One region of the Lentzea roselyniae genome, then DNA from elsewhere that is predicted to be linked to it. Evidence: riboswitches for the same ligand, from Rfam matches in the RefSeq annotation. Region 1 holds a riboswitch; each other region holds the start of a gene.
What was found. Region 1 has a riboswitch for glycine ahead of gcvT (glycine cleavage system aminomethyltransferase GcvT). Riboswitches for the same ligand answer to the same signal wherever they lie in the genome.
Positions count from the first base shown of each region.

Region 2: it holds a riboswitch for glycine, as region 1 does, so the genes downstream of both, gcvH (glycine cleavage system protein GcvH) here and gcvT (glycine cleavage system aminomethyltransferase GcvT) in region 1, are expected to answer to the same signal.
Region 3: it holds a riboswitch for glycine, as region 1 does, so the genes downstream of both, gcvP (aminomethyl-transferring glycine dehydrogenase) here and gcvT (glycine cleavage system aminomethyltransferase GcvT) in region 1, are expected to answer to the same signal.

Region 1 covers NZ_BAABBE010000029.1:44,606-47,873, reverse strand. The annotation lists gene ABFX45_RS36430 (transcriptional regulator) at 87-581, shown strand; gene ABFX45_RS36425 (hypothetical protein) at 917-1,273, shown strand; gene ABFX45_RS36420 (DUF3817 domain-containing protein) at 1,288-1,590, shown strand; glycine riboswitch at 1,636-1,738, shown strand; glycine riboswitch at 1,740-1,824, shown strand; gene gcvT (glycine cleavage system aminomethyltransferase GcvT) at 1,924-3,018, shown strand; gene glyA (serine hydroxymethyltransferase) at 3,032-3,268, shown strand, end outside.
Region 2 covers NZ_BAABBE010000005.1:273,650-276,917, forward strand. The annotation lists gene ABFX45_RS11200 (alpha-L-fucosidase) at 1-1,688, opposite strand, end outside; glycine riboswitch at 1,826-1,918, shown strand; gene gcvH (glycine cleavage system protein GcvH) at 1,983-2,363, shown strand; gene ABFX45_RS11210 (L-serine ammonia-lyase) at 2,394-3,268, shown strand, end outside.
Region 3 covers NZ_BAABBE010000013.1:154,597-157,864, forward strand. The annotation lists gene ABFX45_RS24085 (MerR family transcriptional regulator) at 1-427, shown strand, start outside; gene ABFX45_RS24090 (Clp protease N-terminal domain-containing protein) at 507-1,457, shown strand; glycine riboswitch at 1,514-1,609, shown strand; gene gcvP (aminomethyl-transferring glycine dehydrogenase) at 1,769-3,268, shown strand, end outside.

The DNA.
Region 1 (3,268 bases):
TCTGGCGATTCAGGGTCTGGCGATTGTCAGACCTACCGAATACCTTCCGCTGCAATGGCCGATCCCCGACCGACGAGGAGGCATGGATGGTCGAGGACTCCGGGGTCCACGAGCTGTTGAAGCAGTGGGCGGCTGAACGGTCTGATGACGCAGAGATGCAGGAGGTGAACCGGATCAAGAACGCGTGGCTCGCGGAGGCTCCCCCCTCGGCGCCCGGCATCCCCGTGCAGCGGGGAGGCAGCAAGGGCGGGTCGCGTGGCTTGGTCAAGGTCGACTCGGCGGATCCGGCCTACGTGGCCGCGATGCGCAAGCGGGCGCCGGAGGCACCCGAGGCGTTGCTCGCCGCCGCAGCGAGCTACTGGCAGCTGGTAGGTGACGTCAGCGAGGCCGAGCAGTGGTGGGACGCGGGCATCAGCCCGTTGGACCAGCGCGCGCTCGACTACCGCGCGGCGGGCCTGACCCCTGCCGACCTCGGGAGGCGCCTGGGACCGATGACGGTTCTCCAGCACCTCCGCCGTGGCTCTGCCGCGGCCTGGTGTGTCGCACGTCTGCAGAGGCAGCGCCGGGACGGCGTGGCGTAGAACGAAGATCGGGAGAGGTGTGCTCGCGGAACGCGCTCGCGGGAGTTCGTTCTACGGTGCCTTGTGGGGGCCGAGCCCCCACACCCCAGCCGGGGGCAAGCCCCCGGACCCCCAACCGGTTCGGCCTCCTGACGAGGAGGCCTCTACCTCGAGTGGATCCTTGTACGGGTCGGCCTCCTGATCCTGATGCGGAGGCCCCTACCTCGAGCGGATCCCTGAACGGGTCGGCCTCCCGGTGGAGGCCTCACCCAAGTGATTCGAGGGCAGGCTCTCGGAGGCGGGAGCCCTACCCAAGTAGTCTGGAGGCCGTGCGCGGCCTCCTTACACCTCAGCGAGTGTTGATCGGCCTTGGTTGCCTGATCGCACTGATCGCCTGTTGCGGACTCGCGTACTGGCAGTGGCAGCGTTTCGAGTCCGCCAGCGGCACGTTCCAGAACCTCGGTTACGTGCTCCAGTGGCCGCTCTTCGGCGTCTTCCCGCTCTTCATGGTGTGGCGCTTCCGCCGCCTGGCGCGCCAGCGCCGTGACGAGCCTCTCTCCGCACCGGAGCCGGTTGCGCCCGCTCCACGGCCGGTGACTACGGTTGACGCCGTCAAACCCGCGCCTGTCGAGCACTTCGACGACGAAGAAGACGCGGAGCTCGCGGCCTACAACCGCATGCTCGCGGACCTCAACGCGCGGGACGGTCGTTGAGCGAAGGCGGGCAGATGAAGGGTGCGTTGACCCGGTTCAGGGTCATGGCTTACGTGGTCGGTGTCTTCCTGTTGCTGCTGGTCGTGGCCATGGTGCTCAAGTACGCCGCGGACATGGGCGGGATGATGAAGGTCGTCGGCCCCGTCCACGGCTTCCTCTACGCCATCTACCTGGTGATTTCCGTCGACCTGGCGTTGAAGCTGCGCTGGTCGATCAAGGGCACCGCTCTCGTGCTGGTCGCCGGCACGATCCCGTTCCTGTCGTTCTGGGCCGAGCGCAAGGTGGTCGAGAAGACGGCGCAGGGCGTGCCGCTGTGACGTTTGGCCTGCTAGCGTCTGGGGCTACCAACTGAACACGGCCGTCGATGTCGCGCGGAAGAGACCTCTCCAGAGTTCGATCTCCGGAAGGCGCCGAAGGAGCAACTCCTCCCCGGAATCTCTCAGGCACAGGTACCGCGCGACGAAGGCAACTCTGGAAAGCAGGCGCCAGCGCCTCGCCCACGGTGCAAGCCACTCCGGTGGTGAAGCTCTCAGGCTCATGACAGAGGGGGAGGCTGCTCTGGAAGAGGAGTCTCCGATGGACCGTGTCATTCTTCTGTTGCCTCAGCCGGCCTCGTCCGGCTCTTCGGCGCACCCTGGAGGAGCGTTCTGATGTCCCGCCTCACGCCTCTGAACGCCGAGCACGAGCAGCTCGGCGCGATGTTCACCGACTTCGCGGGCTGGCGGATGCCGCTGCGCTACTCGAGCGAGCTCGCCGAGCACCACGCCGTGCGCACCACCGCGGGCCTGTTCGACCTCACGCACATGGGTGAGATCGTGCTGACCGGAGCCCAGGCGGGCGAGGCGCTCGACCACGCGCTCGTCGGCCACATCTCGGCGCTGGCGGTCGGCAAGGCGCGCTACACGATGATCACCCAGGCCGACGGCGGCGTGATCGACGACCTGATCGTGTACCGCCTCGGCGACGAGGAGTTCATGGTCGTCGCGAACGCCTCCAACGCCTCGGTGGTGGCCGAGGCGCTCGTCGAGCGCGCCGCCGGTTTCGACACCGTGGTCACGGACAAGTCCACCGACTACGCGTTGATCGCGATCCAGGGCCCGAAGTCGGTCGAGATCCTCGCCGGGCTGACCGGCACCGACCTCTCGACGGTCAAGTACTACGCGTCCTACCCGTCGAAGGTCGCCGGCGTCGACGCGCTGCTGGCCCGCACCGGCTACACGGGCGAGGAGGGCTTCGAGCTCTTCCTGGCACCCGCGGACGCTCCCGCCGTCTGGAACGCGCTGCTGGAGGCCGGTGCCGCGCACGAGCTCAAGCCGTGTGGCCTCGGCTGCCGCGACACGTTGCGTCTCGAGGCCGGGATGCCGTTGTACGGCAACGAACTCACGACTTCTCTCACTCCGTACCACGCGAACCTCGGCCGCGTCGTGAAGCTCGACAAGCCGGGCGACTTCGTCGGCCGCGACGCGCTGACGAAGGTCGCCGAGTCCGGGGTGGACTCGGTCCTGGTCGGACTGAAGACGCCGGAGCGCCGCGCCCCGCGGCACGGTTACGCGGTGCTGAACGGCGACGAGGTCGTGGGCGAGGTGACGTCGGGCGCGCTGTCCCCGACCCTCGGCTACTCCGTCGCCATGGCCTACGTGACGAAGGCGAGTGCCGAGCCCGGCACCCAACTGCTGGTGGACGTCCGCGGCAAGAAGCAGCCGGTCGAGGTCGTCGCACTTCCGTTCTACAAGCGTGCCAAGTAGGGAGATCTTCCAGATGTCCGACCAGTTCAACGCCTCCCTCGCGGAGTACGACCCCGAGGTCGCGCAGGCCGTTGCGGCCGAGCTGGCGCGCCAGCAGGGCACTCTCGAGATGATCGCCTCGGAGAACTTCACGCCCGTGTCGGTGCTGCAGGCGCAGGGCTCGGTGCTGACCAACAAGTACGCGGAAGGCTACCCCGGCCGCCGCTACTACGGTGGCTGCGAGCACGTCGACGTCGTGGAGCGCCTCGCC
Region 2 (3,268 bases), on a different contig from region 1:
GTCGGGATGCCGCACCTGTCGTCGACGGTCACGTCCTTCGGCACAGCCCGGTTCTTGGCCTTGTTGAAGTAGTCGGCCAGCACCCGCCGCGAGTCGTTCGCACCGCCGATGTCGCACCAGATGACGTCGGGGTCGTACCCGTCGACCAGTTCGGTCATCTGAGGTGCCTGGTAGTCCTTCACGAAGTCCCGCCCGGCCTGGTAGCCGGTGTAGGGCTCGGGTGCGCCGGTCCACGGGTTGCGGGGCGCGTGACCCGACCACGGGTTGTCCGGGTTGAACCACTCGGGCATCGAGAAGTAGAGCCCGTTCTTCATCCCCGGCGTGTACTTCCGTGACGCGTCGAACAGCTCCTTCACCAGGTCACGGCGAGGACCGAGGTCGACGGAGTCACGTCCGGACACCTTCGAGTCCCACAACGCGAAGCCCTCGTGGTGCTTCGAGGTGAGCACGTAGTACTTCGCCCCGGCCTCCTCGAACAGCCGGACCCATTCGCGCGGGTCGAACTTCGCCGCGGTGAACTGCGGGATGAACTGGTCGTACGCGAAGTCCATCCCGTACGTCGCCGCGTGGTACGGGTTCACGGCGTTGTTCGGGTTCTGCATCCACTGCCAGTACCACTCCGCGTACTGCTCACCCGGCGGCGACCACGCGGGCACCGAGTACAGGCCCCAGTGGATGAAGATCCCGAACTTGGCGTCGTCGAACCAGTACGGCGACTCGTGGGTGCCCAACGACGCGTCAGTCGCCTGGTAGTCCGCTACGCCCAGGGTGAACTTGGCCTTCTGCGAGGCGGAAACACGACCGGAAGTCGCGATGACCTTCCCGTCGAAGGTGCCGGTCCGGTAGGCGTGGATGCCGATCCGCACCCGCGCCTCCTCTCCTGGCGCGAGCCGCTTCACCGACGCGGGCGCGAGCGTCACCACGCCGAGGCCTTCTGCGCGCACCCGGATGTTCGACATCCACTGGTCGCCGAGGTTCACGACGGTGGCCTCGATCGTCTGGCCACCCAGCCGCGGCAGCTTGTTCGTGCTGCGCGCGGACCGGACCGCGAGCACCTCTCCCTTGCCCGCCGGCTGCAGCGACAGGGCGAACACGTGCAACGACGACTTGCCCTCGACCGCCGGGTTCGTCACGGGCAGCGTGAGGCCGACGGCGTCCTTCGACGGATCTGTCCACACCTGACCGGTGCCGATCGACACCGGGTGCTGGTCGGTCCCGCCGGGGGAGTACCGGTAGGGCGCGGAGATCGGACCACTGCCCGAGTACCAGTCAGGTCCGGTGAGCGCGGCGGCGCTGGTCGAACCGTCCGCGTAGTGCACGGTCGCGGTGCCTCCCGCAGCGCCGTAGGACGACTCCACGAGGAAGTGCGCGGTCAGGTAGCGGCCGCTGGGTAGGTCGATCCGCTGGCCGAGTGAGACCGCGTTGTTGTTCTTCGACTGTGTGCTGCCCGGGAACAGATAGGGCACGCCATCGGCTGTGACCTGCCCGGACGGGAGTGCTTCCGCAGGGAAGGCGTAACCGGAGCCGTCGAAGTTCCCGGTCCGGTCCGCGGCTGTGTCGATGCCGTCGTTGTTGAAGTGGGAGTCGATCGGAACAGGGATGGGTTGAGGGACGTCCGCTGCGCTCGCGGTGGAGACCGAGGCGGTCAGAAGCGAGGCGAGCAGAGCGACGGTGAGCGCTGTCCTCATGAAACCTCCGATGTCTGGGTTTCAATCTGTGGTAGCGCTTTCCCGGCTGTCAACCATCTCGCGTTGACACTTGGCAGCGGACGCACATAGCGTTCGCGCCGAGAACTGAAGACCGGCCGCGGTGCCCGTGAGGCACCAGAACCCGAGTGGGAGAGACCTCGACGAGCGAGTCGGGGCGCCGAAGGGGCAAGCTCCCGCACACTCTCAGGCAGCAAGACCGCTCGGGGTAGGCAACTCTGCACGGCGGAGGGGGCGCAAGTTTCCTGACCGAGCCGTGAAGCCAGAGGAGTCGCCGTGGAGTTCCCCGAGAACCTGCTCTACACCGTCGAGCACGAGTGGGTCGACTGGACGCCGGGTACCCAGGAACCGTTGACCTGCGGAATCACCGAGTACGCCGCGGACGCCCTCGGTGACATCGTCTTCGTTCAGCTCCCCGAGGTCGGCGCGAAGGTCGTCTCGAACGAGGCGTGCGGTGAGCTCGAGTCCACCAAGTCGGTCAGCGACCTGTTCTCGCCCGTCACCGGTGAGGTGATCGAGGTCAACAGCGCGGTCGTGGACGACCCGGCGATCATCAACAACGAGCCGTACGGCGCCGGCTGGTTGTTCAAGGTGCGCGTCGAGTCGGCGGAGAACCTGCTCACGGCTGCCAAGTACGCCGAGCTCACCAAAGACTGACTGCAGACCACCACCGCGAAGGACTGATCAGTGGCGATCAGCGTTTTCGACCTTTTCTCCGTCGGCATCGGGCCGTCCAGCTCCCACACGGTCGGCCCGATGCGCGCGGCGGCGATGTTCGTCGAGAAGCTCGGGGCACGGGTGTCCGAAGTGGACCGCGTGCACGTCGAGCTGTTCGGCTCGCTCGGCGCGACCGGGCACGGTCACGGCAGCCCGAAGGCCGTCTTCCTCGGCCTTGAAGGCAATCTGCCGGAAGAAGTCGACCCGGCGATCGCGGCCGTCCGCGTCGAGGAGATCGTCGCGAGTGGACGCCTGAAGCTCGGTGGCACGCACGAGATCGGCTTCGTGCACGACCGCGACCTCGTCATGCACCGCCGCAAGTCGCTTCCGTTGCACCCCAACGGGATGAGCTTCGAGGCCTACAAGGGCGAGGAGTCGGTCGAGCAGGCCGTCTACTACTCGATCGGCGGCGGGTTCGTCGTCGACGAGAACGCGAGCGGCACCGACCGGATCAAGCCGGACACCACCCCGCTGCCGCATCCCTTCCTGACCGGCGACCAGCTGCTCGCGCGCACCCGTGAGACCGGCCTGTCGATCAGCGAGATCATGATGGCCAACGAGCTGTCGTGGCGGTCGGAAGAGGAAGTGCGCCGAGGACTTCTGCACATCTGGCAGGTGATGCAGGAGTGCGTGGAACGCGGCTGCAACGAGCACGGCGTCCTGCCAGGCGGCCTCAAGGTCCGCCGCCGCGCCGCCGAGATGCGCAAGCGGCTGGAGGGCGAGCACTTCGCCACCGACCCGCTGCGGGTCATGGACTGGGTGACGCTCTTCGCGTTGGCCGTCAACGAGGAGAACGCGGCGGGCGGCCGTGTCGTCACCGCGCCGACCAACGGCGCGGCCGGCAT
Region 3 (3,268 bases), on a different contig from region 1:
CTACTGGGCCAGGACCGGCCTCGTCGCTCCGACGGTGCGGATGGCGCACGGCTCCGGCAGTCAGCGGCTGTACTCGTTCAAGGACATCCTGGTCCTGAAGGTCGTCAAGCGACTGCTGGACACCGGGGTCTCGCTGCAGAACATCAGGGTCGCGGTCGACCACCTGCGCCGCCGCGGCGTGCAGGACCTGGCGAAGATCACGTTGTTCTCCGACGGCACGACCGTCTACGAGTGCACCTCGCCTGAGGAGGTCGTCGACCTGCTGCAGGGCGGCCAAGGCGTGTTCGGCATCGCGGTCTCCGGCGCCATGCGGGAGATCAGCGGCACGATCCACGAGTTCCCGGCCGAACGTGCGGACGGCGTCGAGATCGCTCCCATGACGGAGGACGAGCTGGCGCGTCGCCGCCGGGAGCGCGCGACCGGCTGAGAGACCGTGGCCGACCGGCTGTCCCTCGTGGCCAGTCGGCAGCAGCGTCGCGATCGTGCCGCTCTCTAGCGTTGAGCGCATGATCTGCACACCCTCCTATCAGGTCGTGAACGTGCTGGCCGCCGCGGTGCAGCGAGCGTCCCGGCTGGAGTTCGGCCTCGTCGGCACCGAGAACCTGTTGATCGCACTGGCGGACACGATCGGCCCCGGCCGCAGACTGGGTGTGAAGTCGGTTCGGGCACAGGCGATGGCCAGGAGCTGGACCGGTGACGACGGTGGCGCCTGTGAGGCTGATCCCGGCGTGGCCGCACTGATGCGCACAGCCCACGACCGCGCCGGTGCCGAGCCCGCGTTGCCGGTCAGCCGGGCGTTGGACGAGTGCTTGCGTGCGGCGATCGCCGAGGCCGGCGACGGTGTGCTGACCACGACGCATCTCTCGGTGGCGTTGCTGTCGCTGGAGTACGGACGCGCCGCCGAACTGTTCACCGTCCTGCGTGTGGATGTCGAGGCCACGGTCGAAGCAGTGCGGAAAGCCGCGGAACCGGAAGAGGCTCCCGCCGTGCGACTGCTGCGCAAGGCCGGGGCGTTGGAGGGTGACACCGGTGGCGGTTACGTGCGCTGGCTGATCCGGTTTGTCGCCCGCAGCCAGGGTCTGGGCGGACCGGTGCTGACCGTGGTGCGGAACGAGGCGACGAGGCTCGCGGTGGCCGCCGGGCGTCAGGAAGCCACGGCTGCGGACCTGGTGGCGGCGGTGCTGACGGTCGACGACCAGCTGACGGCCGCCGGGCAGTGGTTGCGGCCGGAGTTCGAGTCCGGTGGGGCGGCGGCGCTGCGGGCGGCAGGAGTGGACCCGGCCGCGTTGCCGGCCGCGTCCGGTGCCGGGGTCGAGCGGTTCGTCGAGGGCGCGAAGCTCGTCGCGGCGCAGCGCGGGGACGACGTGGTGGGCACCTCGCACCTGCTGGTGGCGGTGCGCGAGGACCTGCTCGACCCGGTCGGCAGGGTGCTGCGCGATCTCGCTGTTGAGACGTAGGTCGCGTCCCTGGGGACTAGGTGGGCCACCTGCGGGTATTCTTCGCGGGTAGTCGCTGAACTCAGGCGGGAGAGACCGGGCCTCGAACCCGGCGCCGAAGGAGCAAGTCCCTCCCCGGGAACCTCTCAGGCATCCAGGACCGCGTGAGCGAGACGCCTCTGGAAAGTGGACCGCTGAAGATCTTTTTGCGGTCCCGCCGACGGTGAAAGCCCTGGTTCGCGCCGGGGTGAACCTCTCAGGCGCCCCTCGGGGTACGGACAGAGCGGGGAGGGCACCAGGACACGTGTGCCCGCAGCCCCCGGAGGCGTTTGATGTCGCAGGACCGCATTCCGCTCGCCGCTCTCGAGCACGGCACCCCGTTCGCCGACCGCCACGTCGGTCCGCGCCCCGCCGAACTCGCGCGCATCCTCGACGTCATCGGCGTCGGGTCGCTGGAGGAGCTGGCGCAGCGCGCGGTGCCTTCGTCCATTCACGAGCGCGACCTCGTGCTGGACCTGCCCGCCCCGGCCACCGAGACCGAGGCGCTCGCCGAGCTGCGTGAGCTCGCGTCCCAGAACCGGCCGATGACGCAGATGATCGGTCTCGGCTACTACGACACCGTCACGCCGGGCGTGATCCTGCGCAACGTGCTGGAGTCGCCCGCCTGGTACACCGCGTACACGCCGTACCAGCCGGAGATCTCGCAGGGCCGCCTCGAGGCGCTGCTGAACTTCCAGACCATGGTCGGCGACCTGACCGGCCTGCCGGTGGCGAACGCGTCCATGCTGGACGAGTCGACCGCCGCCGCCGAGGCGATGACGCTGGTGCGCCGCGCCGGTCGGTCCAAGTCGAACAAGTTCGTCGTGGACGCCGACACGCTGCCGCAGACGCTCGCCGTCATCGAGACGCGCGCCGAGCCGCTGGGCATCGAGATCGTCGTCGCCGACCTGTCGCAGGGCATCGAGGGCCTCGGCCTGGGCGGTGACTTCTTCGGTGTGCTGCTCTCGTACCCCGGCGCGTCTGGTGTGGTGCGCGACCAGGCCGGCCTGGTCGAGGAGATCCACGCCGCCGGTGCGCAGGCCGTGGTCGCCGCCGACCTCCTCGCGCTGACGCTGCTGCGCGCGCCGGGCGAGATCGGCGCGGACGTCGTCATCGGCACCACCCAGCGCTTCGGTGTGCCGATCGGGTTCGGTGGCCCGCACGCCGGTTACATGGCCGTCCGGTCCGGGCTGGAGCGTCAGCTGCCCGGCCGTCTCGTCGGTGTCTCCGTCGACGCCGACGGCTCGCTGGCCTACCGCCTCGCGCTGCAGACGCGCGAGCAGCACATCCGCCGCGAGAAGGCCACGTCGAACATCTGCACCGCGCAGGTGCTGCTGGCCGTGATCGCCTCCATGTACGCCGTCTACCACGGTCCCGAGGGCCTGCGCGCCATCGCGACCCGTGTGCACCGCATGGCCACCGTGCTCGCCACGGGCCTGTGCGAGGCCGGTCTGGACGTCGTGCACGGCGAGTTCTTCGACACCGTCCAGGTGCGCGTCGAGGGTCAGGCCGCCCGGATCGTCGAGAAGGCGCGCGAGGCAGGCATCAACCTGCGCCAGGTCGACGCCGACGTCGTGGCGATCGCCTGCGACGAGAAGACCACGCGGGCGCACGTCGTCGCTGTGTGGGAAGCCTTCGGGGTCACCGGGTCCGATGTGGACGCCATCGACGCCGACACCGCGGACGGCATCCCGGCAGACCTTCGCCGCACGTCCGACTACCTGACGCATCCGGTCTTCCACGCGCACCGCTCCGAGACCGCGCTGCTGCGTTACCTGCGTGCGTTGTCGGAC